Regions from separate parts of the Rossellomorea sp. ABR4_004 genome, predicted to be linked through region 2. Evidence: a T-box and tRNA genes for the amino acid it is inferred to sense, from the RefSeq annotation. Region 2 holds a T-box; the other holds one or more tRNA genes.
The links. A T-box is a leader RNA that pairs with one kind of tRNA and senses whether it is charged. The one in region 2 lies ahead of ACXAF2_RS05365 (valine--tRNA ligase), so its partner is inferred to be a tRNA-Val.

Region 1: it has a tRNA-Val gene. The T-box ahead of ACXAF2_RS05365 (valine--tRNA ligase) is inferred to sense a tRNA for this amino acid. The anticodon was not compared.

Annotation. Positions count from the first base shown of each region.
Region 1 covers NZ_JBSWVM010000003.1:560,219-575,470, reverse strand. The annotation lists gene spoVAD (stage V sporulation protein AD) at 1-278, shown strand, start outside; gene spoVAE (stage V sporulation protein AE) at 297-653, shown strand; gene ACXAF2_RS19880 (DUF421 domain-containing protein) at 669-1,361, shown strand; gene ACXAF2_RS19875 (YjcZ family sporulation protein) at 1,441-1,557, shown strand; gene spoVIF (sporulation-specific transcription regulator SpoVIF) at 1,685-1,945, shown strand; gene ACXAF2_RS19865 (hypothetical protein) at 2,154-2,432, shown strand; gene ACXAF2_RS19860 (MBL fold metallo-hydrolase) at 2,548-3,444, shown strand; gene ACXAF2_RS19855 (DUF421 domain-containing protein) at 3,441-4,115, opposite strand; gene ACXAF2_RS19850 (GNAT family N-acetyltransferase) at 4,246-4,668, opposite strand; gene ACXAF2_RS19845 (YjcG family protein) at 4,672-5,190, opposite strand; gene ACXAF2_RS19840 (alpha/beta hydrolase) at 5,363-6,088, opposite strand; gene ACXAF2_RS19835 (phosphatidylglycerophosphatase A family protein) at 6,240-6,794, shown strand; gene ACXAF2_RS19830 (TAXI family TRAP transporter solute-binding subunit) at 7,110-8,102, shown strand; gene ACXAF2_RS19825 (DUF1850 domain-containing protein) at 8,223-8,741, shown strand; gene ACXAF2_RS19820 (TRAP transporter permease) at 8,728-10,713, shown strand; gene ACXAF2_RS19815 (hypothetical protein) at 10,772-10,996, opposite strand; tRNA gene ACXAF2_RS19810 (tRNA-Val) at 11,133-11,204, shown strand; gene ACXAF2_RS19805 (cold-shock protein) at 11,907-12,107, shown strand; gene ACXAF2_RS19800 (hypothetical protein) at 12,216-12,341, opposite strand; gene ACXAF2_RS19795 (nucleotide pyrophosphohydrolase) at 12,556-12,846, shown strand; gene ACXAF2_RS19790 (MurR/RpiR family transcriptional regulator) at 12,910-13,767, opposite strand; gene gndA (NADP-dependent phosphogluconate dehydrogenase) at 13,932-15,252, shown strand, end outside.
Region 2 covers NZ_JBSWVM010000001.1:980,992-996,243, forward strand. The annotation lists gene ACXAF2_RS05350 (vWA domain-containing protein) at 1-136, opposite strand, end outside; gene ACXAF2_RS05355 (sensor domain-containing diguanylate cyclase) at 258-1,970, opposite strand; gene ACXAF2_RS05360 (bifunctional folylpolyglutamate synthase/dihydrofolate synthase) at 2,083-3,387, opposite strand; gene ACXAF2_RS05365 (valine--tRNA ligase) at 3,530-6,181, opposite strand; T-box leader at 6,251-6,477, opposite strand; gene ACXAF2_RS05370 (hypothetical protein) at 6,642-6,830, shown strand; gene ysxE (spore coat protein YsxE) at 6,868-7,896, opposite strand; gene spoVID (stage VI sporulation protein D) at 8,027-9,247, opposite strand; gene hemL (glutamate-1-semialdehyde 2,1-aminomutase) at 9,385-10,677, opposite strand; gene hemB (porphobilinogen synthase) at 10,733-11,707, opposite strand; gene ACXAF2_RS05395 (uroporphyrinogen-III synthase) at 11,735-12,526, opposite strand; gene hemC (hydroxymethylbilane synthase) at 12,526-13,458, opposite strand; gene ccsA (cytochrome c biogenesis protein CcsA) at 13,476-14,309, opposite strand; gene hemA (glutamyl-tRNA reductase) at 14,325-15,252, opposite strand, start outside.

The DNA.
Region 1 (15,252 bases), on a different contig from region 2:
TTGAAATGCTGAAAGAAAAAGGATACAACTTCTCGGATCATCAGTTTAAAGATTGTGGATTACTGATTTATGGGGAAAATCAGCCGGTACAATCCGGAGCGAGCGGACCAGGCTGTTCTGCTACAGTCCTGTACGGTCACCTATTAAATGAAATGAAAAAAGGAACATATAAACGCATCTTAGTTGTGGCGACGGGAGCCTTGTTATCACCATTGACATTTCAGCAAGGAGAAACAATACCCTGTATTGCTCATGCGGTTTCCATTGAATATATGTGAAGGAAAGGAGGAAACGAAGTGTTAGCGATGTTTTTTTGGGCTTTTACAATAGGCGGGATCATTTGTGTGATTGGTCAATTACTGTTTGATGTGGCTAAATTAACTCCAGCCCATACACTAAGCTTACTGGTTGTGGCAGGGGCGGTTTTTTCAGGATTTGGCTTGTATGAGCCTCTCATTGATTTTGCCGGTGCAGGAGCGACCATCCCCATCACAAGTTTCGGTAACGCCCTTGTCAATGGTGCCATGCAGGAATCACAGGAACATGGGATAGTGGGAGTCCTTACCGGGATGTTTGAAGTCACAAGCTCAGGGATCTCGTCGGCAATCATATTCGGTTTCATTGGGGCACTCCTTTTTAAACCTAAAGGATGATAGAGGTGAAGAATGATGCCTGAATACTTAGAGGTGGCGTTACGCAGTATTTTTATCTTACTTTCCTTATTTGCAATAACCAAGTTACTTGGGAAGAAACAGTTATCTAAACTTTCTTTTTTTGAATACATTACAGGAATCACGGTTGGGAGCATTGCAGGGACACTTTCCATGGATCTTAGCCTCCCTTTAAGTGAAGGACTGATGAGCATCTTATTATGGTTTTCATTTCCACTCATTTTCTCCTTTCTTTCTCTAAAAAGCGTTCGATTTAGACGATTTGCCGAGGGGAAACCGACTGTTTTCATAAAGGATGGAAATATTGATGAGAAGGCTTTAAAGAAGGAACAGTATTCCGTTGATGAACTGCTGGAGCAATTGAGAAAGAAAGACGTTTTCAGAGCTGCAGATGTGGAATTCGCTTCATTGGATACAAACGGAGATCTAAGTGTTTTGCTCAAAAGGGAGAAAAGGCCGCTTGTTCGAGAAGATGTATTTAATACTTCACAAAAGACCACTCCTCCACAAGCAGTCATTTCGGATGGGGAAATAGATCAAGAGGCTCTGCGAGAAGTAGGATTTCCCCTGCCCTGGTTACAAAAAGAGCTGGCCAAAAGACAATTGCAAGTTGAATCCATTTTCCTTGCCCAACTTGACCGCGAAGGAAACCTCACCTTCGACCTCTACAATTGGACAAACACACAATAAATTATCCAAAAGCCCATACGTATCGTCCTCTCTATACATATGTTATAAGAGACTAAAGGTAAAAGAGAGGTGAAATTATATGTATGGATATGGATACGGTGGCTGTGGATATGGCGGCGGCGGTTATGGCTCAACATTTGTATTGATCGTTGTGCTTTTCATTCTCTTGATTATCGTCGGAGCAAGTTTCTGTTAGAAAGGGGTACAAAAGGCAGAATCCTCATTAGAGAGATTTTGTCTTTTTGTTTTATTCGGGAAATTCTTAATCACGCTCCTGGGTTTTTAACATATGATGCTTATAGTTAAAAGGAGGCGTGATGGAAATGAATAATAACTTTTTTAAGAATTTAGAGAAAAAGACAGGCGTAAACATGAACGAAGTGTTAGAGCTTGCGAACTCATTACAAAATGCAAACTTCAAAGATGAAGCAACCGTTAGAAGCGTCATTAAACGAGTATCTAAAATTGCCAATAAACCAGTAAACAAGGAAATGGAAAATAAGATCGTACAATCGATTGTGAATGATGGAAAGCAATTAGATTTTGGGACCATCTCAAATATGTTAAACAAGGGGAAGAAATAAAAGGTATAAAAAATAAAGGAGAATGGACATAAAGGTGTGTTTCAATACGTACTTTATGTTAATTCTCCTATTTATTCTTTGACCAGTGTGTAAAAGTGATGAGATTATTCATCCAGACATGGTACATATATCAACAGAATCTATACAGCCCAATTAAAGTTTAAGGTTCAACCCTATATGGGTAACTAATACCAAGGAGGTAATGAAAATGGGTTACATTGCTCCAATTCCTCATCATCAGTATAAACAATATCAGGAACGAGAAATAAAAGTTGAAAAACATCCGTTTACCTTTCTCCCCGTGCAACCTGTAAAGCCCATGAAGAATAAAACTCAAGCAAACACTGAAGAAGCAGAATCGTCCTATCATGTATTTCAATCAAACCAACGCAAAACTTCATATGAAGTACTCTCTAAATCATCCATCCCCACAACATTATTAGCTCAGTTAACAGGAAAAGGAAAGCATTTTAACGAATATGTATAAGGAAGTTTAAGGGGCTTTTTTTTAGGCACTTTGAAAGATCCCAAAAGGTGCATTCCTTATGGGATCTTTTAATTAACTGTTGATATCAGTTCTATACATATCTGGAGGTAATCACTTGAAATTACAAAAACTTTCCGAGCATTGCTATGCTTTTACAGGGAGCGTTACCATTGGATACTGCATGAAAGAAGGAAAAGGTCTTCTTATTGACAGTGGTTTGGATGATTCTTCCATGAAGAAAGTGATCAAAACTTTATCCAATGAAGGACTGCCCTTGGATTTTTGTGTCATCACCCACGCTCACGCAGATCATTTTGGAGGAGCTCACTTCGTGAAGAAAAAACAAGGTACTCCATTGTTTGCTCCAAAACTTGAAAAAGCAATCATGGAGAATTCGATCCTGGAGCCGATTTATCTTTTTAATGGAGCTAATCCCATAAATGATTTGAGAAATAAGTTTCTTGAAGGACAATCAGTGGTCATTGATGATGAGTTGAAGAATGGTGAAAATAGTATTGGTCCTTTCACTTTTGAAGTAATCGACTTACCGGGTCATTCGTATGGTCAGGTAGGTCTGCTTGTTGATGATGTTTTATATGCAGCGGACAGTTATTTTGGCAGGGATACGTTGGAAAAGCATGTGATTCCGTTTATCATTGATGCGGATCAAACATTGGATTCATTAGAAAAGCTCCTTCGCATACCATGCAAAGGAGCGATTCCGGGTCACGGGGACTTTGAAGAAAACTTTGTGAAAACAGTTCAGGAGAATATCGATCTTCATGAAGAACGTATGAGCTCTCTTCTGACTCTAGTAAATAGTAGTAAAGAAGGCTTTGCTTTTGAAAAGATCATAAAAGAGTATTTGAATTTACACAAAATAGCTGTATCAAATGTGGGGCAATGGCTATTGTTCAGAACTTCGGTAACAGCTTATCTTACCAGTCTCGAACGAAAGAAACTCCTATCGTTCACGATCAGTAACAATGAACTCATCATTAAACCCCATTAATACCCTTGCACTAAAAGGCTTTCTCCTTCTTCCCATTCAGCATACATAACGTCCTTGGAGGAGAGGAAGCCTTGTTTTTTTATTTCACTTAAAAGCCAATCCTCCCTTTGGTCGGCCAGCTTTAAATTATCGTAAACGATTTCTCCATCCACTATTAAAGAAAGTGGGAGAGAAGCATTTTTTGCCGGTATATTAAGGTCTTGACGCTGTACGATTTCATAAAGCGGTTTTCGAATCACACTCAGCGTACCGTCAGACTCCAAAAGCGCAAATTCACATTCCCTTACTGAGAAAATGTCTTTTGCACGAAGCAGATGCTGCAGTTGGTTCAGATCTAAGTGATTTTTCTTCAGCTCATCGAAGTTGATCTTTCCTTTATTAATGATTAAGGCAGGCGTACCTTCCATCATATGACGAAATCTTCGGGATTTCTGGGTGAAATACTCTGTAAAAAAGATCAAACTCCCCCAAATAAAAATGGCAGCAAGAATTGGAAGTACAGTGATCTTTCCATCATAAAGGGAGTTCCCTACAAGTTCACCAAGAATTAAAGCTGAAATGAAATCAAAGGCAGATATTTGAGTGATTTGAGTTTTACCAAGTATTTTTGTAAGAATCAATAGGGCAAAATATCCTACTATTAACTCGATAGCAATCGATGTGATTCCCATAAGGATCCCCCTTCCCATACACTTTCCCATTATCGACGAGTTGATATTGTAATATACTTCATAATATGGATTGCAGGAAGCAAAAAAAAGAACAAGTAATTAAGCAGTCCTGCTTAATTACTTGTTCCTTTTAAATATCTTTTTTCATAGTTCTATGAGGGATTCCTGCGTCCAGAAATTCATCAGATGTAACTTTGTAGCCTAAGCCTTCATAAAAAGGGATTGCGTATGTCTGTGCATTTAATTTTAATTGGGATAAGTGCTCTTGCTTTGCATATTTTTCAATGGCAAGCATGATTTCACGCCCGGCTCCTTTACCCCTGACGGATTCTAAAACGCATATTCTTTCAACTTTCCCAAGTCCATCAAGAATACGGAAACGGCCTGCACCTACAGCATGAGTTTGGTCGTAAAGGACAAAATGAGTGGAATCGTTTTCGAATTCATCGATTTCTTCTTGGAGTGGAACCTTTTGTTCTTCCACAAACACTGTCTTTCTTATGTTGAATACCTCTTGGATCTGATCTTCTGTTTTAGCAACTTCGACTTTCAACTCTTACTCTTCCTTTCCTAAACGGAAGGTTTCGTAAACTGTCCAAGAGCCGTTTTCTAATTGATACAACAAGTGGAATCGGTCAATGGTTTCTTCATGATCGATTCCTAGCATACGCAGTGATCCGAAAATATCGGAGTGTTCATCATTTGAAAGCTTTTGGGCGACAGTTATGTGAGGAACGAAAGCGAATTCCGGCTCGTCACCCATGAAGTTTTGACTATGCATGTCATCGTGTAACCCTTGCAGTTCAGGAGTGGAGTTCACCTTGAAATAGATTACATTGTTCACAGGCTGAAAAGAACTTACTTTGTACACTTTTAAATTGAAGGGATCGTATTTCTTAGAAATAACATTTAATTTATTAGCGATATCTTTGATTTGATCATCATCTGCACTAAAGACATTCTTTAATGTCAAATGTGGTGGAACCAATGCATAATGAGGATCATAACGTTTCCTATAAGAGTTTGCGATATCTTGCAGCTTTTTCGATGGGAAAATGACTATACCATAATTCATTTTCTTCAATCCTCCTCTATTTAACTATCTTTGTATTATGTATAGTATAGCAAATTTTTCAAAAATTTAATATAGGGCGATGGGATAGGATCTCCTTTTATCAAAAGTGATTCGATCAGCTCCCTGCATTCATGTAAAGAGAGGCAAGGGGGGTCCCTTGCCTAATCGGGGTTTAGTTAAACATCATTTTCAAAGCACGTCTCAAGTCCGGTTGCCAATGTTTCCACGTATGATCTCCGTCAAACTCATCGTAAAAGGAAGAGAATCCTTTTTGATCGAATGTCTCGTGAAGCTTGCGGTTTGGCGTTAAGAAGTCTTTTACTTTGCCGTCCGTCGTTTTCACCTCTGTTTCCTGTTTACCGATGATATGGTAAATGCTTAACAAATGAGGTTGTAAGAAGTTTTCTACGGCCTCCAACACTTTCTCGTTGACGAAAGGTGACTGCAGGAGAACCTTGCCAAATGTATTTGGGTATTTTAATGCAGTCATCAATGAGACTGTCGCTCCTAATGAATCACCAACCAGGGCACGTCCCATTCCCATATGATAAGTTGGGTAATGCTCGTCCAGATACGGGACCAATTCGTGTGCTAAAAAGCGAATGTAAGCATCATTTTCTTCACCATGTGGATGGTATTTTCTTCTCCGGTCCTCAACATCTTTATATGGAACCCCCACGATAATCATGTTTTCTATTTCCCTATTTTCGAGAAGTTCATCAGCCAGGCGAGGAATCCTTCCTAGCTGGAAATAGTCCTTACCATCCTGGGTGATCAGTAGAGAATATTTATAAAGGGGAGAAAAAGTAGCTGGAAGGTATACGAGCATCTTAATCTCTTCATTCAGTTCTTTACTAAAGAGGTTTAATTCGGTTACAGTTCCTCTTGCGGTTGTCATGACGATAGCCTCCTATAATCAGTGTGAACGTTTACAGAAAGATTGTATCATATTCTTCTCGATAATTCCCTAAAGCGGATTGCAATACGAAAATTCAAAAGAATGATATAATTCATGTAAGTTAATGGGCAGTCCAGAAAGGGGTATTTCAATGAATAAACCTGTACATTCAAGGGATGTAACGAAAGCTGCATTACAGAGGCTGAAAGATAGAGGCGTATCAATAGAAGATATTGCTGAAATCGTCTATGAAATGCAGTATCCATATAATCTTGAGTTAAATATGGAAGATTGTATTGAAAGTGTGAAGAAAGTATTGTTAAAGAGAGAGATTCAGCATGCGATTCTTGTAGGGGTAGAGTTGGATCAACTTGCTGAAGAGAAGAAGCTTTCCGAACCACTTCAATCGATTGTAGAATCAGATGAAGGGTTATTTGGAGTAGATGAGACCATTGCTTTAGGTGCAGCATTAGGATATGGAAGCATCGCTGTAACCACTTTTGGTCATCTGGATAAAAATAAAATCGGTATCATTCGTGACCTGGATACGAAGAATGGAAAGGGTGTCCATACCTTTTTAGATGACATCGTCGCAAGTATTGCGGCAAATGCTTCTTCGAGGATTGCACATAGCCTGAGGGACCGCGAAGAAAATATTTCAGAAGAAGATAAGATGAAATTTGAGGATGAGGAATTGATTGGCTAGATCATTATCTGATATATAACAGATTGACTGGAGAGGAAGAGTACCTCTTCAGTCTTTTTCCTGTGGACAAACATGCGTCGGGGAAGAAAAAGGGTGGGGGGGATGAAATCGCTTTATACATTATGTATACATCTGTAAAATAATTGACATGACAAGAACAAGCCGTATATCGGATGTCAATCAGTATGTAATGGATGATGAATGGTTTTTTTATAAAAATTGTTAAAATTTTATGTATTTGATTTGACAAGATTGTTACAGACTGTGTTACAATTATTTCGGTAAAGTAGAAATTTAATAGGGGGGAATTAGAATATGAAAAAACGCAGTTTTTATCTAAGCACTGCACTACTTCTAGTTCTATCTGTCATTCTCGCTGCATGTGGCGGCGGATCAGGTGGAGGATCATCTGAGGGTGAAGGTAACAAAGAGGTTGACTTCATTGGGATTGCTACAGGTGGAACAGGGGGTACATATTACCCGTTAGGCGGAACATTCGCTAAGATCATTGAAGATGAAACAGGAATCAAATCCTCGGCTTCTACTTCAGGGGCATCTGCTGAAAATATGGCGGCCATTAAAGATGGTAAAACTGAAATCGCTTTTACACAAACCGATATCGCATCTTATGCATCTGAAGGAACTGAAATGTTCAGCGATAATAAAGTAGAAAATGCAAGAGGAATTGCCACTCTATATCCTGAAACGATTCAAATCGTTACAACAAAAGATTCCGGTATCAAGTCCGTTGAAGACCTGAAAGGGAAAGTTGTTTCTGTAGGTGAAGCGGGCTCTGGAACTTTACTGAACGCGAAACAAATCCTTGAGGTTCACGGAATTACGTTAGAAGATTTAGAAGCACGCAATCTATCATTTGATGATTCAACTACTGGTATCCAGGATGGTACAATCGATGCGGCGTTCATTACTTCAGGTACTCCAACCGGAGCGGTTGAAGGATTGGCTGCAACGGAAGATATCACAATCGTACCGGTTGAATCCGGTACGATCAGTGAACTTATCGAGAAATATCCATACTATTCTGAGGATGAAATTCCTTCAGGGACGTACAGTAAAGTCGATGAGGCAGTTACAACCGTTGCGGTTCGTGCAATGCTAGTGACAAATGCTGATATTTCCGAAGATGTAATCTATGATGTTACAAAAGCCATCTTTGAAAACACAGATGCAATCACTCATGCCAAAGGTGAGTTAATCAAGGCTGAAGATGGTTTAAAGGGTATGGGAATTGAATTACATCCTGGTGCAAAGAAATACTTTGATGAAAAAGGCGTTTCAATGGAATAGATCCACACCAACAGATGGACGAAGGGATAGGCCGCGTAATACGGTCTATTCTTTTGTTTTGGTATAGGCTAAATAAATGTTAAGTACAACAGAAATAAATGGAATGGTGGGAACTTTGTTATGAAGAAAATTTCATTCATAGGAACAATTCTCATTATTCTTGGTCTTTTACTCATCATCTTTATTCCCTTTCAAACATATCTGGTAATTGAACCGAGGAGTCATGAGGGTGATCCTGTCCTTTTCAGACTTCCTGAAGATCACACATTTTCGGTTCGTTATACACATTCTATTCATCTCTCAGAAGTAGAAGAGTTTTATCGCCAATCTACAAACCACATTCAACAGACAAAGTTGCTTTATGAGGATACTGCAATTGGTATGCCTGCAAATGCAGAAGGAAATGAAACCTTCGAGAGGACAGAAGAAGGAAAATACTTAATTTCAAATATGAATAAAGAGTTTCCATACATTGATATTCGCATTGGACAGGTGGTAGCCAATCAACGTCTCGTATTGGATGGTGAAGCCTATCCTTTAGCTGAATATTTCGATAAAGGGTCTGTCGTCAGAATGCAATTGAAGAAACAAACACTATATGATCAGTGGAAAGGAGTGACCGTTGTTGGAAAAAGATAAAGAATTCGAATCATTAACATCCGAACAACAACAAGAATTATTAGAAAAATATGATCCTGAATCATCAACAAGAAAGCTTCATCATGGACTGTTTAAATGGGTGATTTTCTATGGGTTATTAGCATTTTCATTATTTCAATTAGTCGCATCGATCTTTCAATTTATCCCTAGACAATTATTATTATCCATTCATCTAGGATTTGCTTTGTCACTTGTCTTTCTTCTTTTTCCTGCCAGGAAAAAGAATCTGCGAAAAGATAAAGTGGCATGGTATGACGTCGTACTCTCTGTCATATCTGTAGGAATTGGTGCATACTGGCCGATTATGCAAGATGACATTGTCAGCAGAGTAGGCATTATGACATCACTTGATTTTTATGTTGGTTTTGCTGCGATGATCTTAGTATTAGAGGCAACCCGTCGTGCAGTGGGTTTACCCATCACGATCATCGCCTCTACTTTCATACTCTATATGTATTATGGTCGATTGATGCCTGGATTCCTTGCCCACAGGGGATATGATTGGGATGATATCGTTAAGACGATGTTCTTTACAAGTGAAGGGATTCTTGGAACTCCACTATATGTTTCAGCAACCTTCATCTTCCTATTCTTATTGTTCGGGGCCTTCCTCGTCAAAACAGGCGTTGGGCAATATTTTAATGATTTAGCTGTGGCCATTGCCGGAAAACGCACTGGTGGTCCTGCTAAGGTTGCAATCTTCTCGAGTGCCCTTCAAGGAACGATCAGCGGTAGCTCTGTAGCGAACGTTGTAACATCTGGTTCCTTTACCATTCCAATGATGAAAAAACTTGGTTATCGTAAAGAGTTTGCAGGTGGAGTAGAGGCAGCAGCTTCAACGGGTGGTCAGTTAATGCCTCCTATCATGGGAGCTGCAGCATTCTTAATGGTTGAATTCATCGGTGGCATCTCTTACTGGGATATCGCAAAGGCTGCCACCATTCCTGCTCTTTTGTATTTTACAGGAATTTGGATTATGACTCATTTTGAAGCGAAGCGAATCGGTCTTCGCGGTCTTTCGGACGAAGAAATGCCTAATCGTAAAGAAGTTTTAAAGAAAATCTACTTATTAATGCCGATTCTTACGGTCATTATTTTATTAGTCAGCGGTATGAGTGTTATGCGTGCAGCACTTTGGTCAATTGTTGCTACGATCGTGATTAGCGCGATTCGAAAAGAGACAAGGATTGGCTTTAAAGATGCAGTCGACGCACTTGTAGACGGTGCACGTACTGCGCTTTCCGTAGCGGTAGCAACTGCGGCTGCAGGGATGATTGTCGGCGTTGTGACGAAAACGGGGTTAGGACTGACACTTGCGAATGGTTTAGTTGATCTTGCTGCTGATTTAACAAATTCATCAGAAGGTAAATTAATCCTGACTCTGGTATTTACAATGATTGCATCGATTGTACTAGGTATGGGATCACCAACAACGGCCAACTACGTAATCACATCCACAATCGCTGCACCTGCGATAATCCTGTTAGGTGCACCTGAGTTGGCAGCTCATTTATTTGTCTTTTACTTTGGTATCATTGCAGATATCACACCGCCAGTGGCGCTTGCAGCATTTGCCGCAGCCGGGGTGTCAGGGGGTGAGCCGATACGGACCGGGGTCAATTCTGCTAAATTAGCGATTGCAGCCTTTATTATTCCGTATATGTTCGTCCTGTCCCCTGAGTTGCTGATGATTGATACAACAATCCCGAGATTACTATGGGTTGTCTTTACGGCAATAACCGGAATGATGGCCATAGGGGCAGGGATGATCGGGTATTGGTACAGAAGAGTGTATGTGATAGAACGTTTCCTTTGTGTAGCAGCCGGTTTAATGCTGATCTATCCGGAGGGAAGCACAGACATCATTGGTTTAGTATTATTTGCTGTTATGCTGGCTTTACAATTCTTCATCAAAAGAGAAGACAAAACACCAAAGAAAGCAACAGCATAAACAAAGATACGTGAGGCTGACCGTTTATTAGGTCAGCCTCACGTATTTTAGTTTCCAACTAGGATATGGTTCGATTCTTATAAGGAAGAAGGGGATGAGCGGCCAAAATATCATGAAGTCTGAATCTGCGAAAATCTTTTCGTAATAAGCAATAGGCCATAATCATATCCCCATCGATTTTTTTAACGATGATTTTTCTTTTCGTACAAATGGACTCAGGAGTCATATAGATGATTTCAATGGGGCGCTGGTACATGAATGAGCGCTGTAATACTGTATTCATTTGTGAGCTCCTCTCCTGGAAGTGTACTCACAGTATATGCGAACGAACGTTCTTTTATACATGATTTACCAGGAGATAAAAAAATGATTGACATTTTTCTCATAATGACTATAATATAATATATACCTTCCATTGCGACTTGTTAGCTCAGTGGGAGAGCACTTCCTTGACAGGGAAGGGGTCGTGGGTTCGAATCCCTCACAGGTCATACATAAAGAAAGCCTGCATCTTATTTAAAAGATGCAGGCTTTTTTCTTTTTATTAGTAGTTCAATCTTTATGAGGATTCTAAGAGTTAAACAGCCATCGCCGACTTGTCCTTAAAAGTAAAAAGGACTCCGTTGGAAATCAAGTAAGAGTCCTTGTCAAAAACATATTAAGTATGATCACTACTATTAATTGACTTCTAATAATTCTTCCTCAAAATAAAACGTGCCAGGATGTTCTTTTACGATATATGAGAACCGCTTCATATTTTTAACGTATTGCCATTTCAATATAGTCACAGTTTCTCCAGTTTCCTTTATCGTAACCATTGCGCCATTACTAAACCGATTTTTTGTGGATTTCATTGGGCACTCCCTTTCATATTCTCTCATTATACCACAGTTTACCCTTCATTTTAGAGTCCCATTAGTGATAAATCTTGATAAAAATAATGGTAGCGCTTTAACAGACATTAAGGCAGTAATCATAACATAACAATAGACCATTTGATGAGGGAAGGTTGTGTCAGAGGTCTGACTTTCAAAACTTCTCCTTGAAGAACTTGCTTATTTGTTTCATTACTGTTATTCTATAGAAGAATTATTTTTGTCCGGTATACGAGGGAAGAACAAGATTTGATTTTTCACCTGATATCGCAAGAATAGTAATACATTGTGTGTAAAGCACTTTAGGAGGCAACAAACATGGAAAATGGTAAAGTAAAATGGTTTAACGCAGAAAAAGGTTTCGGATTCATCGAAGTAGAAGGTGGAGACGACGTATTCGTACACTTCTCAGCGATCCAAGGTGAAGGTTTCAAATCTCTTGACGAAGGTCAAGAAGTATCTTTCGACGTTGAACAAGGTGCTCGTGGACCACAAGCAGCTAACGTACGTAAAGCATAATCTAACTTTACAACTCCAAAAACAGACTCATTCGTGAGTCTGTTTTTTTATGGAGATATTTAAGTTAAATCGTCCGCAATAAAAAGCAGCTTTCACATTCTCAATCATTTATTTTCCTAAATCTTTCTTCGTCATTTCACTGCGAATATTGAGTTCTTTTGAGAATTCAGTATCGCTTTTTTTGTTGTTTGGGTATTTGTTCTTTCGTTCACGATTATCATTTTTATTTGTCATCGTTGTTCCTCCCATTTGTAAGCTCTCAGTACATTCTTATTCTTTGCATGTGAATCATCCTTATCCTTGGTAAGAATGGGAAAGAAACATACTTGGTGAGATACATCCTTTCCGCCTTGAAAGACTGAAATCAAAAGATTACTGTGCATTCCATTTTCCACCCGTGATATAGTAAAGTAGCGGTAAATGATCAAAGGGAAATGGGAGAGAGTAGATGAAACAAATATATGATAAAGTCATTGAATTCAGGGATGAACGAAATTGGGATGCCAATCATAATGAAAAGGATCTTGCCATTTCCATTTCATTAGAGGCAAATGAACTCCTGGAAAATTTCCAATGGAAAACAAGCCGGGAAGCAGTGGGAGCGACACGTCAAAATATTAAAGAAGAAATGGCTGATGTCCTGATTTATTTAGTTCAGCTGGCTGATAAAATGGATATCGACTTAGAAAAAGAAGTATATGAGAAGTTGGAAAAGAATGCACTGAAGTATCCGAAGTAAAGTAAAGGGACGGAGCTCTTGATAAGGTCCGTCCCTTTACTTTTGCCGTGCTTTACCATGCAACTATATTTTCTTAATGGAAATCGCTTCACGCATTTTTTGCAGGGAAAATTTGGATAGATCTTTTCTCTTCATCATGGTGTTGACGTAAAGGGCATCGACAATACTAAGCTGACTGATTCTTGAAGCAAGTGCTTCAGATCGAAATTCGGTTTCTTGAGATACCGTAAAAAGAGGAATGTCGACCCCGTTGCTTAGAGGGGATTTGGCAAAGTGAGTAATGGCAATGGTCGTTACCCGATTTTTCTTCGCAACGTCCAATACTTCCAATAAATCTTTGTTTGATCCTGAATGAGAGATAAAGACGATCACATCATCATCGGTCAATTGTGAAGCGGAGATCAGCTGCATATGGGAATCGTTGTACGCAGTAGTGGTCATGCCTGTTCTGAGGAACTTATGATGCGCGTCCATGGCAACAAACCCCGATCCACCTGTACCATAAAATTCTATTCTTCTCGCACTTATCATCCCTCGAATAGCTTTCGTAAACATTTCCTCGTTTAGCATGCTTAAAGAATCCTCTAATGTCCTGATATTGGACCTGAACACTTTTTGGGCAATAACGCCTTCAGAGTCCTCTTCATTGATTGTTTCATGAATATCTTTTATAGGTGTCACCAGGTCGGATGCAAGGGAAATCTTCATAGCCTGGTAGCCTTTAAAGCCCAGACGTTTACAGAATCGGAAGACTGTAGCATCTGCAACGTTCAGTTCTTCTGCTACACCACTGATGGTGGAGTGGATAATTTTTTCTGGATTAGCAATAATAAAATCTGCAATCATCTTTTCTTTTTCACTGAATTGAGAGTAATAAGAACGGATACGAGGTAAACAATGCTGTACTTTTTCCTCATTCATGCAAGGGAAACCTCCTCTAAACGAAAACTTCATGAAAATAATTTTAACCTACTTCATAAAATAAAAAAATATTATTTCATAAAATTCCACCACGGAAAATTATTTCGTATTATAATATATACGGTGAAAATATTATTACTCGAAGTGAAAGGAATGATAAATATATGAATAAACAACAAATAGGGGTTGCTGGTGTCGGAGTGATGGGAAAGAGTCTGGCTTTGAATTTCGAAAGCAGAGGTTATACCGTTTCCATTTATGATGTGTCTGATGAGAAGGTAAGAGAAGTTCTTGACGAGCATCCAGAGAGGAAAATGGTAGGCACTCACGATGTAAAAGAGTTCGTCCAGTCATTGGAAACACCACGAAAAATATTGATTATGGTTCCAGCCGGTAATATAACCGATAAAGCGATTGAATCATTGCTTCCTCATTTAGATCAGGGAGATATTCTGATTGATGGAGGAAACACGTACTTTGAAGATACGATTCGCCGAAATAAGGAACTTGGTGAAAAAGGAATCAACTTCATCGGTGCAGGTGTCTCAGGTGGAGAAGAAGGCGCTTTATACGGTCCTGCTATCATGCCGAGCGGTCAGAAGGAAGCATACGATTTAGTTGAGCCTTTCCTGACAGCAATCGCGGCAAAGGTAAAGGGCGATGCATGCAGTACATATATCGGTCCGGACGGATCTGGCCATTATGTGAAAATGGTCCATAATGGAATTGAGTACAGTGATATGCAGCTTATCTGTGAAGCGTATTATCTTATGAAAAATCTATTGGGTTTAAGCGCAACAGAGCTGCATGAGATATTCAAAGAATGGAACGCTGGGGAGCTCGACAGCTACCTGATTGAAATCACGGCGGATATTTTCACAAAGGTGGATGAAGAAACAGGAAAACCCCTTGTTGACGTAATCCTTGATACAGCAGGGCAGAAAGGAACAGGGAAATGGACGAGTATTTCTGCACTGGAATTAGGTGTACCTTTATCGATCATTACTGAATCTGTATTTGCCCGTTTCATCTCTGCCATGAAGGAAGAAAGAGTGAAGGCAAGTAAAATCTTAAGTGGACCGAGAAACAAGGAGTTCTCCGGTAACAAAGAAGAGTTTATAGAAATGATTCGTAAAGCGTTATATTTAAGTAAAATATGCTCATATGCACAGGGTTTCGCCCAGCTTCAATCTGCTTCGGATCAGTATAACTGGAACCTGAAGCCCGGCGAAATTTCCATGATCTTCAGAGGTGGATGCATCATCCGTGCAGGCTTCCTGGAAGAAATCAAGAAAGCCTATGATCGTGAACCGGGATTGACGAATCTACTACTTGATCCATATTTCAAGGAAATCGTTGAAAACTATCAGGAGGAAGCGAGAGAAGTGGTGGCTACAGCCATTAAATTAGGTATACCTGTACCAGGTCTTGCGAGTGCTTTAGCGTATTATGACAGCTATCGCTCAGAGTCACTTCCTGCTAACC
Region 2 (15,252 bases):
CTTCTTGGGACGGGGTAACATTGAAGTCTACTCTTAACTCTGAAGTTCCCTTGGCATAAGTGCCGGTCGAATCTAAAATAAATGATAGAAAAAGGATGAAAAGTAATAGTAGTGAAATCTTTCCCTGAATTCTCATAATATCCCTCATTTGGTTATCCTATAATGCTTCTATTATATCAATCTTCCAACCATTATAATAGGACTAAATACTCACAATAAAGAAAAAGATGTCTATTATCGAATAGACACCCTTTTAACTATTTCACATACTGAGCCACCCGATTCCGCCCGGCCTGTTTGGCCCCCGTATAAAGCGCACGGTCTGCATGGCGGATGAGTGCCAGGGTATCTTCTGCATCTTCAGGTGCGGTCGAAACGCCGATGCTTGCCGTGATCCGGACCATCATCTGTTTGTTGGATTCATCCAGACTGTCATGGAGAGTGAATGGTTTGTTGGCTATCGCACCCCTGACCTGCTCTGCCAGGCTAAGCGCTTCATCCCGTTTCGTATCGGGAAGGAGGATGACAAATTCCTCTCCTCCATACCTCGCAACCGTTCCCCTGGTATCAATCAGGTTACGAAGGCGGTCTGCAAGTTCAATGAGGATTTCGTTACCGCTCTGGTGACCATAGTTATCGTTGATGACCTTAAAATGATCAAGGTCGAGCATGATGAGGGATAGACTCTTCCTTTTCCCAACATCGAGATGACTGAATTCCAAGGATAGAAGATCTTCAAAATAGCGGTAATTATATAGTCCTGTCAGGGCACATCTCTCACTGTTTTTCTTCGTCCGTTCATGATGCCTGGCATTTGCGATCGCCACTCCGAAATAGGAGCATAAAATATCGACGATCATCAATTGATATTTTTCATAGGCTTTCTTTTTGGAAGAAGCCAATAGAAGAATTCCCCGTACCTTTTGACTTCTTACAATGGGTACGCACAGAACGCTTTCCACTCCATCAGGCATGTACCCTTCAGCGATCCCGGTCCATTCAGATCGTGAAGTATAGAGGACGGACTTCCCTGTTTCCCACACTACACCGCTGATTCCCTGGCTCTTCTTTAATGGACGCAGGTTATTAGACTTCATTTCTCCATTTTCAACCCTTCTTAACAGGATAAGTTCTTCTTCCTGGCAATCAAGGATATAGGCATATTCAACCGGCAGGGTCTCAATGATTTTCTCAATGAATATATCAAGCACTTCATTTACTTTAAGGCTTTCCGTTAATTGGTGACCGATTTCACCCGCTTTTTGCAAGTATTCATTGATCTTTTCAGAAGAGTTATACATCTTCAAGATGATCGATAAACTCACAAATGGGATACCAATCAATAAGGAAGCGAATGCTCCCAGTTCAAAGGTTAAATAGTAGAGAGATAAAGAAAGAGGGAACATGATCATGTTTGCCGTAAAATCCCATACAAAATCCTTGCTGTAAAAGCGGACATCACTATTTACTACATAGTGTTGATATAAGAGAAGCAGTATCTGGTTAACCATGATCGATACGATTTGATAACTCAGAATAGGAAGGATTAATTGACTGATATCTCTTAATCCCACTTCTCCACCGAATAGAAAATATACAAGACCACTCACCAATGAAACGATGAAGAACATGACAGAATTCAAGGGGATTCTATGCCAATCAGTCTTGGTCAATCGAAGCCTTATAAGCAATGGGATAATAGAGAACTGCATGAGGATGATTTCAACAAATAAACCATACTTAATGAACCCTACAAGGGTCACCCACTGGATGAAGAAAATGGTCGCTCCATTGATTACGATGGGCATGAGCGGGATAAATGTAGCGAATGCCACTATTGTTAACAGCTCTAACTCATTTCCCGCAATATTTTCAGGAGGATAGTATTGATATGTCATGTACAAACCGACAGGTACAACGGCCAGCCAGGTCAGCAAGATGTACAGCTTCTTTTTTACTGATAACGTCATATCTATCCCCCATAGATCCACAATCAATTTAATATAGTTCGATCATACTATACTAGTTAAATAGTCACAAGTTTAAGAATATTTTATCAAAGCAGTCCGATAAAGTCACTGATTATTTTCTGTAATTTTCCAGTTGGTCCACTAGATATGGTTTTACCTCGGATAAAAAGTAAAGTGAACCTGTTATTAACAGCACTTCTTCATCTTTCATTCCTTGTATTTTTTCAGTAAGGTAGTCTCTCCATTGGTGAACTTTCTTCTTGTTTGGATGGGAAGATAATTCATAAAGCTCTTCAACTGAAGCGACCCTTGGAAAGTCAAAGGTCGTAAATCCGATTGCCTCCACCGCTTCTTCCAATTGAGTGATCATCGGTTTTAATTCTTTGTCGTGGAGTGCCGAAAAAAGAATTGTTACTCTTTTATTGATAAAGCGATCCTTTATGGTTTTCACCAAGGCTTGTACCCCTTCAGGATTATGGGCACCGTCAATATATATCCCGGGATTATATGATAGTGCTTCCATTCTGCCTGGCCATGATGCCTTTTTTAGCCCCTCTTTGATATGGGTACTTGCTATTTTATGCTTTTCACTAAGAAGCTCTATCACTTTAATGGCAATTCCTGCATTGTTGATTTGATGTGCACCAATCATGGAAAGCTCATACGTTTCATTCTGAAGAGGAGATGTGTAATGGAACCTCTCACCCCTTTCGAGTAAGGCTTTCCGATCAACAGAAAAATCCTCTCCAAGTTCAAACAGGTCACTGTTCATTTCCGACGCTCTTTTTCTTATCACTTTAGCCGCTTCTTTCTGGTGAACCCCTGATATGACAGGAACAGAACGTTTGATGATTCCAGCTTTCTCAAAGGCTATATCTTCTAATCTGCTACCCAGAAATTGCACATGATCCAGACCGATGCTCGTTATGACTGAAACCATGGGTGTGATGACATTTGTCGAATCAAGCCTTCCCCCAAGCCCAACCTCATAAAGGACGAGATCGACCGGTTGCATTTCGGCAAAATAATAAAAGCTCATAGCCGTTATGACTTCAAATTCAGATGGGGTTCCCCATTCAGAATGCTCCATGCTTTCGGCAATGGGCTTTATCTTTTCCACAAGAAGAGTTAAATCTTCATCTGATACAGGCACTCCATTGATGCTGATCCTCTCATTGAACCTCTCAAAATACGGTGAAGTAAAGGTGCCTACTGAATACCCTGATTCCTGTAATATATTTCGCAAATAGGTGACAGTGGATCCCTTTCCGTTTGTTCCCCCGATATGAACGGTTTTAAGCTTTTCATGAGGATTCCCAAGCCTCTCTAATAAGCAATGCATTCTCTCAAGCCCCGGCTTGATTCCAAGTCTGAGTCTTGAGTGTATCCATCCAACAGCCTTTTCATAGGTTAACAATTTCAGTCACTCCCCTTTAGGTTTCATTAGAAAGAGGGCTCAGGTCGGGACAGATTGCCGGAGAGAAAACCTTCATGCATCCCCTCAACCTTAACAATCAGACCCGATTCTAAAGCCCTCTTCTTATCCCCTGTTCAAAAGATTATAGTGATTTAAGCTCTTCGATTCTTGCTTTAACAGTCGCTTGTTTCTCTAAATAATCTTTTTCTTTTGCTTTTTCCTCATCCACTACATGTTGAGGCGCCTTGCTTACAAACTTTTCGTTGTTTAATTTGCCTTGAACGCGGGAAACTTCCTTCGTCCACTTCTCCAGCTCTTTTTGAAGACGGGCAATTTCTTCTTCGATGTTGATTAATCCTTCTAATGGAAGGAATAAGTCTACACCTGTTACTACTGCCGTCATCGCTTTATCCGGTGTATCTAATTCTGTACCCATTTCCAACTTCTCTGGATTACAGAATTTCTCAATATACGCTTTGTTCTTCTCGATAATCGTTAGTGTGTGTGCATCTTTTGCCTTCAGCATCAAGTTGATCTGCTTGCTCATCGGTGTGTTTACCTCTGCACGTACATTACGTACAGCACGAATGATGTCAACGAGGAGCTTCATCTCTTCTGCAGCCGCTTCGTCTGTAAGTTCATCTTGAACCATCGGCCATGCAGCTACAGTAATGGATTCGCCTTGATGCGGCAAGTTCTGCCATATTTCCTCGGTAATAAACGGCATGAATGGGTGTAAAAGTCTCATTGTGTTGTCCAGTACATAGGCCAGAATCGAACGGGTTGTTTTCTTAGCCGCTTCATCCTCTCCATATAAAGGCAGTTTCGCCATTTCAATATACCAATCACAGAAATCATCCCAGATGAAGTTGTAAAGAACGCGCCCCACTTCACCAAATTCATATCGATCGGCTAATCGTGTCACGGTTTCGATCGTTTCATTTAAACGGGTAAGAATCCATTTATCCGCAACTGATTTTTCACCGGAAAGATCAATTTCGTCATACGTCATTCCGTCCATGTTCATAAGGGCAAAGCGAGATGCATTCCAGATTTTATTCGCAAAGTTCCAAACAGATTCTACTTTTTCAAAGGAGAAACGTAAATCCTGACCCGGCGAGCTGCCTGTAGATAGGAAGTAGCGAAGGGAATCGGCACCGTACTTTTCGATGACATCCATCGGATCTACACCATTACCCAATGACTTACTCATTTTGCGTCCATCTGCATCCCGAACGAGTCCGTGAATCAGTACGTCTTTAAATGGTCGTTCTCCTGTAAACTCCAGTCCTTGGAAGATCATGCGCGATACCCAGAAACCGATAATATCGTACCCGGTCACAAGTGTATTCGTTGGATAATAGCGTTTAAAGTCTTCTGCATCCAGATCAGGCCAACCCATCGTTGAAAACGGCCATAGAGCTGAACTGAACCAAGTATCCAGTACATCCTCTTCCTGTGCCCAGTTTTCAATGTCTTCCGGCGCATCGTTGTTTACATAGATCTCGCCTGTTTCTTTATGATACCAGGCCGGGATGCGATGTCCCCACCAAAGCTGACGGGAAATACACCAGTCACGCGTGTTTTCCATCCAGCGCAGGTAAGACGTCTCAAAGCGGTCAGGTACAAAGTTGACTTTGCTCTCTTCCTGCTGAAGTTTTACCGCTTCTTCTGCGAGAGGATCCATCTTAACGAACCACTGAGTCGAAAGATAAGGTTCAACCACCGCTCCGCTTCTTTCTGAGTGACCGACTGAATGCATATGCTCTTCAATCTTGAATAGAACTCCTGCTTCTTGTAGGTCCTTTACAATTTCTTTGCGGCATTTAAAACGATCCATGCCTTGGTATTTATCCGCCTTGTCATTCATCGTCCCGTCTTCGCTCATTACAAGAACGCGTTCTAAATTGTGACGATTACCGATTTCGAAGTCATTCGGATCGTGAGCAGGCGTTATTTTCACTGCACCGGAACCGAATTCCATATCAACGTAGTCATCTCCTACGATCGGAATTTCACGTCCCACGATTGGAAGGGTAACGGTTTTACCGATTAAATGTTTGTAGCGATCATCTTCCGGGTGAACCGCAACGGCTGTATCACCAAGCATTGTTTCTGGACGTGTTGTAGCAATTTCAATGTGACCACTTCCATCAGCCAACGGATATCTCATATGATAGAATGCACCTTGTACATCCTGGTGAATAACCTCAATGTCTGAAAGGGCCGTTTTCGTTGCCGGGTCCCAGTTGATGATGTATTCACCACGGTAAATCAGGCCTTTGTTATAAAGGTCTACAAATACCTTTTGTACAGCTTCCGATAATCCCTCGTCCAACGTGAAACGTTCACGGCTATAATCTAAGCCCAATCCAACCTTAGACCATTGCTGACGGATATGCTCAGCATACTCTTCTTTCCATTTCCATGTTTCTTCTACGAACTTTTCACGGCCTAAGTCATAACGTGAAATGCCTTGATTGCGAAGTTTTTCATCCACTTTCGCCTGTGTCGCAATCCCGGCATGGTCCATACCCGGAAGCCATAATACATCGTAACCCTGCATGCGCTTCATTCTTGTCAGGATATCTTGGAGCGTTGTGTCCCAAGCATGACCAAGATGAAGTTTTCCTGTTACGTTTGGAGGAGGAATGACAATGGTGTACGGCTCCTTCTCCTTATCGTTTTTGGCTTCGAAATATTTACCTTCCAGCCACCATTTGTATCTGCCCTGCTCAATGGCATTTGGATCATATTTAGTCGGCATAGATAATTGCTGATTTTGAGTTTCCATTTGTTTTCCTCCTATAGTAGTGCAAATAACGACACTTTTCTAAAAAAATAAAAAAATCCCCCGTCCTATGAAAAGGACGAAGGATTCCATTCGCGGTACCACCTTTTTTCTCAGGAGAAATAAGCCTCCTGAACTCTCGACGATCATAACGGCTTTTAACCGGCTTCTACTACTGAAATTCATAGAAACAGCTCTTCAGGCGACCTTCCATTGTCTTAACGTAGAAAATCTCTCAGCTAACGATTTTCCTCTCTGAAAGTAAGGATCAATGTACTCTTCCTGTTCATTGCTTTTCAAGTATTATTTATTTACTCATTATAGTATAGGAAAAGATAAACTTTCGTCAATCATTATCGCCAATTTTTCATAAAAATATTCATTTCGCCTACTCAGGCACCATTCTTTTTCTCCATTCATAGAATAAAGTAGTGAATATACCCAGGAAAGTGAGTGGACGAATATGAAGAAAATCAATCAATACACCATGCAGAAATGGATGGGGAACGCCCGGTTAATATGTAAGCAATTCATCATACCTTTTACGATCTTTCAAGGTGTCCGGACCATTTTGCTTCCCACCACTTTTGATGTCCTTCTTTTAACTCTATTTATCGGTATTGGCCTTGCCATTTATTTCGATTGGATTTAATGGACTGACGAAATGTGGACTTCGCCAGTCCTTTTTTTTATTCTGCCTCGGCCGCCTGTTCCTGCTTCTTTTTCTCCATTTCATCTAAGCGCATGACCACATATTCCGTGTTTTTCAGAAGCCAGTAATGCCGTTGCAGTTTCTTAAGAGATTTCCGTTCATTCCGTTTGTCCTTCGGTGTATGAAAATATTTTTCCGCCACAGCGATGACCGAGCTTGGATAAGCTAAATAGCTCATGAACAGGAGCCGCTCCTCATTACGGACGGTAAAATGCTGAAAATAGGTGGTTAGCCATTCGATACATTCCTCATAATACTTAGGATAAGTTTTCAATGTTCTGGACAAAAACGGCAGCAGGTCAGGGAAGGGTGATGCCATCTTTGAGTTCTCAAAGTTGTGAAAATACCCCATGCCTCTCTCATCGAATAAAAAATGCTCTGTCGATATCTTTCCATGTGTAATGACCGTTCTGACCTTCTCCAGCTCCTTCGTTTCCTCATACCATTCATCCAGCATTTTCCTGGAGAATTTAAGTGCTTGGGAAGCGTCCTTATAGTACATACAAAAATGGAATTGAAAAGGAGACATATACGCTGTCCGTTCACATGTTTCCACATACTCATCGAGAAACTGCTGTTCTTTATCCCACCTGGATGTCAGCTGCTCGTAATGAGATTCTCTCTCTTCTTTATCAATCTTTACTTCTTGAGAGGAGAGAGTATGAAGTCTTGCCAATTCCCGGAACATTTTCTGGTGCTTTTCAAATTGATCTTCCCTTTCCTGGTTCAAGAGCCAGGGCATGACATAATATAACTGCCCATCGTTCCACACTGCATAGCGCCCATCCAATGTCGGATAGATCGGAACAATCCGGTTATAGCCCCTTTGAAACAACATTTGTACATTCCTGACAAAATCAACTCCAGTTTGGGCGGGCAGCTGCTTCACAGCAAGTGTCCCTTTATTGGAGAATACTTTGGAAATCTTCCCGTAATTCTCAACAAAATGGGGTTCGACACCATAAGGTTGTAAAACAGGCCTTAATCCCTCCAGCGTTTGTACCATACCTCTCACCTTCTAAGATTACTTTTCTAAAAAAAACGGACTAACTCCAATGAATTTGGTGTCAGCCCCGTAGTTCCTTCTATAGTGCAATTGCGCTCTTCTCAGAGGGGAGCGACCTTGCTATTTTCCTTTAACCTTTGAAGACAAATTCGCTTTTCGGGATATATAGAACCTGCCCTACATAGACATCTTGATTGGCTTCAAGTTGATTAACCCTCAATAGCTGAGGAATGGTTAGATCATACTTTTCTGCAATATAATCCAGCGTCTCTCCCTCTTGAACAATGCATACCCTTAAGGTTGCGCCCCTTTCCTCTTCTTTTCTCGCAAAGAAATCGGTAAGGGAAATGCTCTCATATTTCTTTTTACCTTTAGTCTTTTTCTTTTCATCCTTCTCTTCTCCGCTATCTTCCATCTCTGCTTCTACTGCGGAGGATGAAGAGGACTCTTCTTCTTCCTCCTCCTGCTGTTTGTATTTAGGAGGCGGTGTATAGGCAGCCTTTGGTTCTGCCGGCTGATCTTCAGATGACTCGCTCAGTTCATGCTGTGGCATTTCAAACACGTTTTCTTTTCGGAAATAATTTTCCTCATAGGTATGAGCAGGCTGAGCATCGTATTGAATCTGTACAGGTATCTCATCGTCCTCTTCAGATGGAGGTGTCCGACCTTCGAGATTAAAAGGCTGGTACTCGTCGTCTTCAGAATCCTCTTCTTCCTCCTGCTCTTCAACATTCGCCGTCAATTCTTCGACGTCGTAATTCTCATACTCGTATACTTCTTCTCTTTCTTCTTGCTCTTCTTCTGTCTCTACTTCTTCCTCCGCCGTATCCTCTTCTACTTCAGCAACTGCACTTGAACGGTAAAGCGGCTCGTAATCTTCCTCTCTGCTAAATTCAGCTTCAAGGGGAGTGTGCGTCTGCTGTTCTCCATAAATCCCTGTAATCGTCAGATCGGCATTCAATTTTAAACAAGCATTCTCAGGAACCATGTAATCGAATGACTCAACGAACACGTCGATATCGCCCAGATTGGCAATTCTATTCTTCGGAATCGTCACATCGACCGGGAAACGGTGGACAAATTCATACTCACCTTTTTCCCTCTTTTCAACTATTTGGACAAACTTACCACCCGCTTCAAACTCATCCTCTTCTTCGTCCCTCGGTGAGGTTGGTAAATATTCACCGGAAAGATCAAGGCTTCCCCTGATAAGTACATACTGCTCTTGCTCTTGTATCGTTATATGAGGATCTAAGGAGATAGATAGCAATTCTTCAACTTCCTGTCCTTTTTTAAACCAAATTGATTCTTCCAAGGAAAATCGCAAACACGATTGTTGTTCTTGTGACAAAAGAAATTCCTCCTTTCAGGTTCCAAACAAAGAAATAGTAAACAATGCCATTATCACTTTATGAACCGAAAAGGAGGAATATGATAGGAAAACGAATATAAATAGCCGATCCCTATAAAAAGGATCGGCTGCCATCACTACTTCTTACTAATCTTTTCAAACGCTTTTTCAGCAGCTTCAAGGGTCTTTTCAATATCTTCATCTGTATGAGCGGTAGATAAGAAAAGTCCTTCAAATTGGGAAGGTGGTAAGAATACACCTTCATGGGCCATTTCACGGTAGTAATCGGCAAACATCTCTAAATCTGATGACTTCGCGCCTTCGTAGTTGGTTACTTCTTCATTCGTGAAGAAGATCCCGATCATGGAACCGGCACGATTGATTCTGTGAGGGATGTTATGCTTTTCTGCCGCTTTCTTTAAGCCCTCTTCCAACAGGTCAGCTTTGCGTGTGAACTCTGTGTATGTTTCAGGAGTCAGCTGGCTCAGGGTTTCGTATCCTGCCGTCATGGCCAATGGATTCCCTGAAAGGGTTCCGGCTTGATAAATCGGACCGCTAGGAGCGATTCTTTCCATGATTTCAGTTTTACCACCGTATGCACCTACCGGCAGACCTCCACCAATGACTTTTCCTAAACAAGTCAAGTCGGGAGTTACATTGTAATAGCCTTGGGCACATCCGTATCCAACACGGAATCCAGTCATGACTTCATCAAATATCAGCAGAGAACCATGATTTTCCGTTATTTCACGAAGGCCTTCCAGGAAGCCCGCCTGAGGTGGAACGACACCCATATTACCTGCAACAGGTTCTACGATCACACCAGCAATGTCATCACCGAATTGTTCAAATGCATAACGGATGCTTTCCAAGTCATTATAAGGCACCGTAATCGTATTCTTTGCTACGCCTTCAGGCACACCCGGGCTGTCGGGCAGCCCGAGAGTCGCAACACCTGATCCTGCCTTGATTAATAAGGAGTCTCCATGACCGTGGTAGCAGCCTTCGAACTTGATGATTTTATTGCGTCCAGTGTATCCACGTGCAAGACGCAGAGCACTCATCGTCGCCTCCGTACCAGAAGACACCATACGGACCACTTCGATACTTGGAACTCTTTCAATCACTAGTTCGGCAAGTTTGTTTTCAATCTCTGTCGGGGCACCGAAGCTTGTCCCGTTTTCCGCTACTTTTTTAATGGACTCCACCACGCGGTCATTGCTGTGACCAAGAATGAGTGGTCCCCAGGATAGAACATAGTCAATATATTCATTTCCATCGATATCGTAAATTTTAGCTCCTTTTCCTCTTTCCATGAAAATCGGATCCATCTTTACGGATTTGAATGCCCGCACAGGACTGTTTACTCCACCAGGCATCAGTTTTACTGCTTCTTTAAACGCTTGCTTCGATTTCTCATATGAACGCATTCCGGTTTCCTCCTTTAGTGATCTTTCAGTCATCCTTACAGGAACTTTCCACCATTTAGGATAACCAATTCGCTACATCTTTTGCGAAATACGTAATGATAAGGTCTGCACCCGCACGTTTCATGCTTGTCAGTTTTTCCATTACGATTTCCTGTTCGTTTACCCAGCCGTTTTGAGCCGCTGCTTTCACCATGCTGTACTCTCCACTTACGTTATAAGCGACAACAGGGGCATTAAAACGGTCTTTCACTTCCCGCATGATATCTAAATAAGAAAGGGCAGGTTTGACAATTAAGAAGTCTGCGCCTTCTTCTATATCCGATTGTGCTTCTCTTAACGCTTCGAGGCGATTGGCAGGATCCATCTGATACGTTCTGCGATCTCCGAATTGCGGAGTAGAGTGTGCGGCATCACGGAATGGACCATAGAAGCTAGAGGAGTACTTAACGGCATATGACATGATCGGCACATCATGATAGCCGGCTTCGTCCAATCCGTGGCGGATCGCTGCAACGAATCCATCCATCATATTCGAAGGAGCAATGATATCTGCTCCTGCTTCAGCCTGGCTTACCGCCGTTTTTGCCAATAGATCAAGCGTAGGGTCATTCAGTACTTTTCCATCTTTAACGATTCCACAATGTCCGTGGCTCGTATATTGACATAAACAAGTATCGGCAATGACGACAAGCTCAGGATAATGTTCCTTCACAAATCGGGTGGCCCTTTGGACGATTCCGTGGTCATGATATGCTTGGGTTCCTGCCTCATCTTTTTCAGCTGGAACACCGAATAAAATGATGGATTTGATACCCAAGGAAACCACTTCATCCATTTCCGCTTTTAAGTTATCCAGGGAAATGTGATAAACCCCGGGCATGGAAGGAACGACATTCTTAATATGTTCCCCTTCCACTATAAACAGTGGATAAATTAAATCTTCTTTCCTTAGATGAGTTTCCCTTACTAACGCACGCATATGATCTGTTTGACGCAGGCGGCGGTGACGGTTAAAATGCAGATCTTTCATGTGTAAACCTCCTAAGTAAATAAAGCTTTATTTTGATGGTCTATTCGTGATAAATTCTTTCATTTCGTTTACCATTTCATTTACAGTATAAATGCCTGGACAGATTTTTACATGTAATCCGTACTGTTCAGCCGTATTTTTCGTAATGGGACCAATGCAGGCAATGGGTATGTCCCCGATTTTATCATGAAGGCTGTACTGATCGACCACCTTCATAAAATGATGAACTGTTGATGAGCTGGTAAACGTAATGATATCTAGTTCCTCTTCTTCAATGATGTCCTTTAACTGAGCGATACACCCTTCTGGAAGGACGGTTTCATAGACGATCCATTCCTGACAGGACACCCCTGCAGAGGCCAGCTCTGAAGCAATGACGTTTCTTGCCAGGTTCCCTTTGGGGATCAGAACGTCTCCTGAAGGCTTCACTTTCGAGATGAATTCGTCTGCAAAGTCATCCCCTGTAAAATGCTCGGGCACGAAGGAAACAGGAATCCCATATTTCCTGCAATAGTGTTCCGTTTTACTTCCGACTGCAGCAAACTTCCCGGAAAAAGAAGATAAATCGAGTTGTAATCGCTTCAATGCTTGAAGAAAGAATCTTACACCATTTTTGCTGGTGAAAATAATCCATTCGTACGTATGTATGGTTGTATAAAGATGCGTTTCCCACTCATCTTCATGAGGTTGAAAATGAAGGAGCGGCACCACAATCGGAACCCCTCCCACGTCTTCGATGAGGGAAGCCGTTTCACTGGATCCCTCACTTCCGCGAGTAATCAAAACCTTTATGTTTTCTAAAGGCCCTTTACCCTCCATTATTGATCTAGCTCCTCTTTCACCTGATCGATTAAAGCCTTAGCTCCCAGGTCTGTTAAGCTCTCAGCTACTTTTTCCCCTACTTGCTGAGGATTTTGTCCCACCATGTATTCTTTATAAATCGTTTTCCCATCAGGTGAAGCTACTAGCCCCGTTAGAGCGACGTCCCCGTTGTCTTTCAGCTCAGCAAATCCCGCAATCGGCACCTGACATCCACCTTCCATTTTATGAAGGAACGCTCTTTCAGCCGTAACGGTCTCAGTCGTCTCAACACAAGCAAACTTCTGAAGAAGCTCCAGCAACTCAGAATCATCTTCTCTGCATTCAATGGATAACGCACCTTGCCCCACTGCAGGAAGGCATAGGTCTGGATCAAGGAATTCCGTTACAACATCTGATGTCCAGCCCATACGTGATAACCCTGCCGCTGCAAGGATGATCGCGTCGTAATCCTCATTTTTAAGCTTCGTTAAGCGCGTATCGATATTTCCACGGATCCATTTGATTTCAAGATCTGGACGAACGGATAAAATCTGTGCCCCTCTGCGCAGACTGCTCGTTCCTATGATGGCACCACCAGGTAAGTCTTTAAGCGCCACATGATTTTTACTGATGAACGCATCACGATGATCCTCACGTTCAGGTATACATCCGATGGTCAGTCCTTCAGGTAAAACCGCAGGCATGTCTTTCATACTGTGGACGGCCATATCGATCTCTTTATCCATCATCGCTTGTTCAATTTCTTTTACAAACAAGCCCTTTCCACCGACTTTTGACAGGGTGACATCAAGTATTTGGTCCCCTTTTGTAACGATTTCCTTCACTTCGAATTCGTAAGAGGGATCCAGTTCTTTCAACTGATTGATCACCCAATTTGTTTGTGTCAGTGCTAATTTACTTCGTCTCGATCCAACAATGATTTTTCTCATAATGACCTCCTGAAAACTTATGAATACCAGAAATGAAATGAAGACAACCTACTGCCCAAGAAAAAGTTAATTAAAATGATCAAAAAGGCTGCAACATTAAGAAAAGCTAAAGATTTACCAAATACATTCTTTTTAATGCGAAGATATAAATAACTACTATATAAAATTAATAGAATGAATGAGCCTACTATTTTCGGATCATACCATAGAAATTCCGGTAGTTTGATGTATGCCCATTGCAGCCCAAGAATTAAGCTCAATAGAAGCATGGCTACCCCAATGGAGTTCGATATATATGAAATTTTTTCAAGTTTGGTCAAATCGCTGATCCGCCATAACCTTTGTCCCCATTTTTTCTCCTTCAAAAGTTTAAATTGCAGGAGGTAAAGCAAGGAAAACACAAAGGATAGTGAAAATGCCCCATACGAAAGGATGGCCATCGTAATATGAATCAACAATAATTCAGATACGAGTTGTTCTGCCATCGCCCGTGACTCAACCTGTACCGGTGCAAACGTATGGATTGCCATGATGATGAATCCCAGTACATTTGTGAAGAACACCGTAAAATCCACTCTTAATAATCGATTGATGACAAGTGACAGGGTGATGAGGACCCAGGCATAAAAATAAAGTCCCTCAAAGATGGTGAGGACCGGAAACCTGCCTGTATTCATCATGTATAGAAATAAAAAGATTGTTTGAAGGATCCAAACAATCGCAAGTAACCAGAAGGCAAGCAGATTCGCCTTCCGGTTTTTGTTTAAGAAATCTATAAAGTAAAAGAGAATACTAATAGCATACAGAACAATCATAAGTTCATGCAGCCTAGTCATCGTTTGTTCAAACATAGACAATAACCTCACTTATGCTTGAAAAGAAGGTTGTGGTACAAGCTTAAGATCGCTCTCAGTCTTTTCATTGGCTGCTTTCACTTGTTTCTGCTCTTGCACTTGTTGTTCAATATTAAAGATATTGATGAATAAGTCCAGTTTATCATCCGCATCAGGAAGTCCTGCGAATTCCTTCGCTTGAAGGATTGGGTCCTTCAACAACTGATTGATAATACTTTTCGTATGCTTATTTAACACTTTTCGCTCACGATCAGTTAAGTCGGGCATTTTCCGTTCAATGCTCTCCATCGTTTCAGCTTGAATGGAAAGTGCTTTTTGTCGCAGTGCTGAAATAACCGGAACAACTCCAAGCATACTCAACCACTCTTTAAAAGCTACAATTTCAGCTTCAATCATGATTTCGATTTCCTCAGCGGCTTTCTTTCGCTCAGCCAGGTTCGCCTGAACGATGCCTTCTAAATCGTCGATATCATAAAGGAAGATACTTTCTAATTCTCCAATGGATGGATCCAGGTCACGAGGTACCGCAATGTCCACCATGAAAAGAGGACGTCCCTTTCTCATTCTTTCCACATGCGACATCATCTCTTTTGTGATGACAAAATCCTTTGCACCAGTAGAACTGATCATAATATCCGCCTCTACAAGGGCACATTGAAGCTCCTTCAATGTTTTGGCATTACCACTGAAACGGTCCGCCAAGGTTTGAGCCTTTTCAAACGTACGATTGATGACCGTCACTTTAGTGGCTCCGCTCCCATGAAGGTTTTGGATCGCAAGTTCTCCCATTTTACCTGCACCAAGAATAAGAACATGCTTTTTCTCCAGGCTGCCGAATACTTTTTTAGCTAATTCAACGGCTGCATAGCTGACAGACACAGCATTGGAACCAATATCTGTTTCAGAGTGACCCTTTTTGGCTACCGTCACTGCCTGCTTG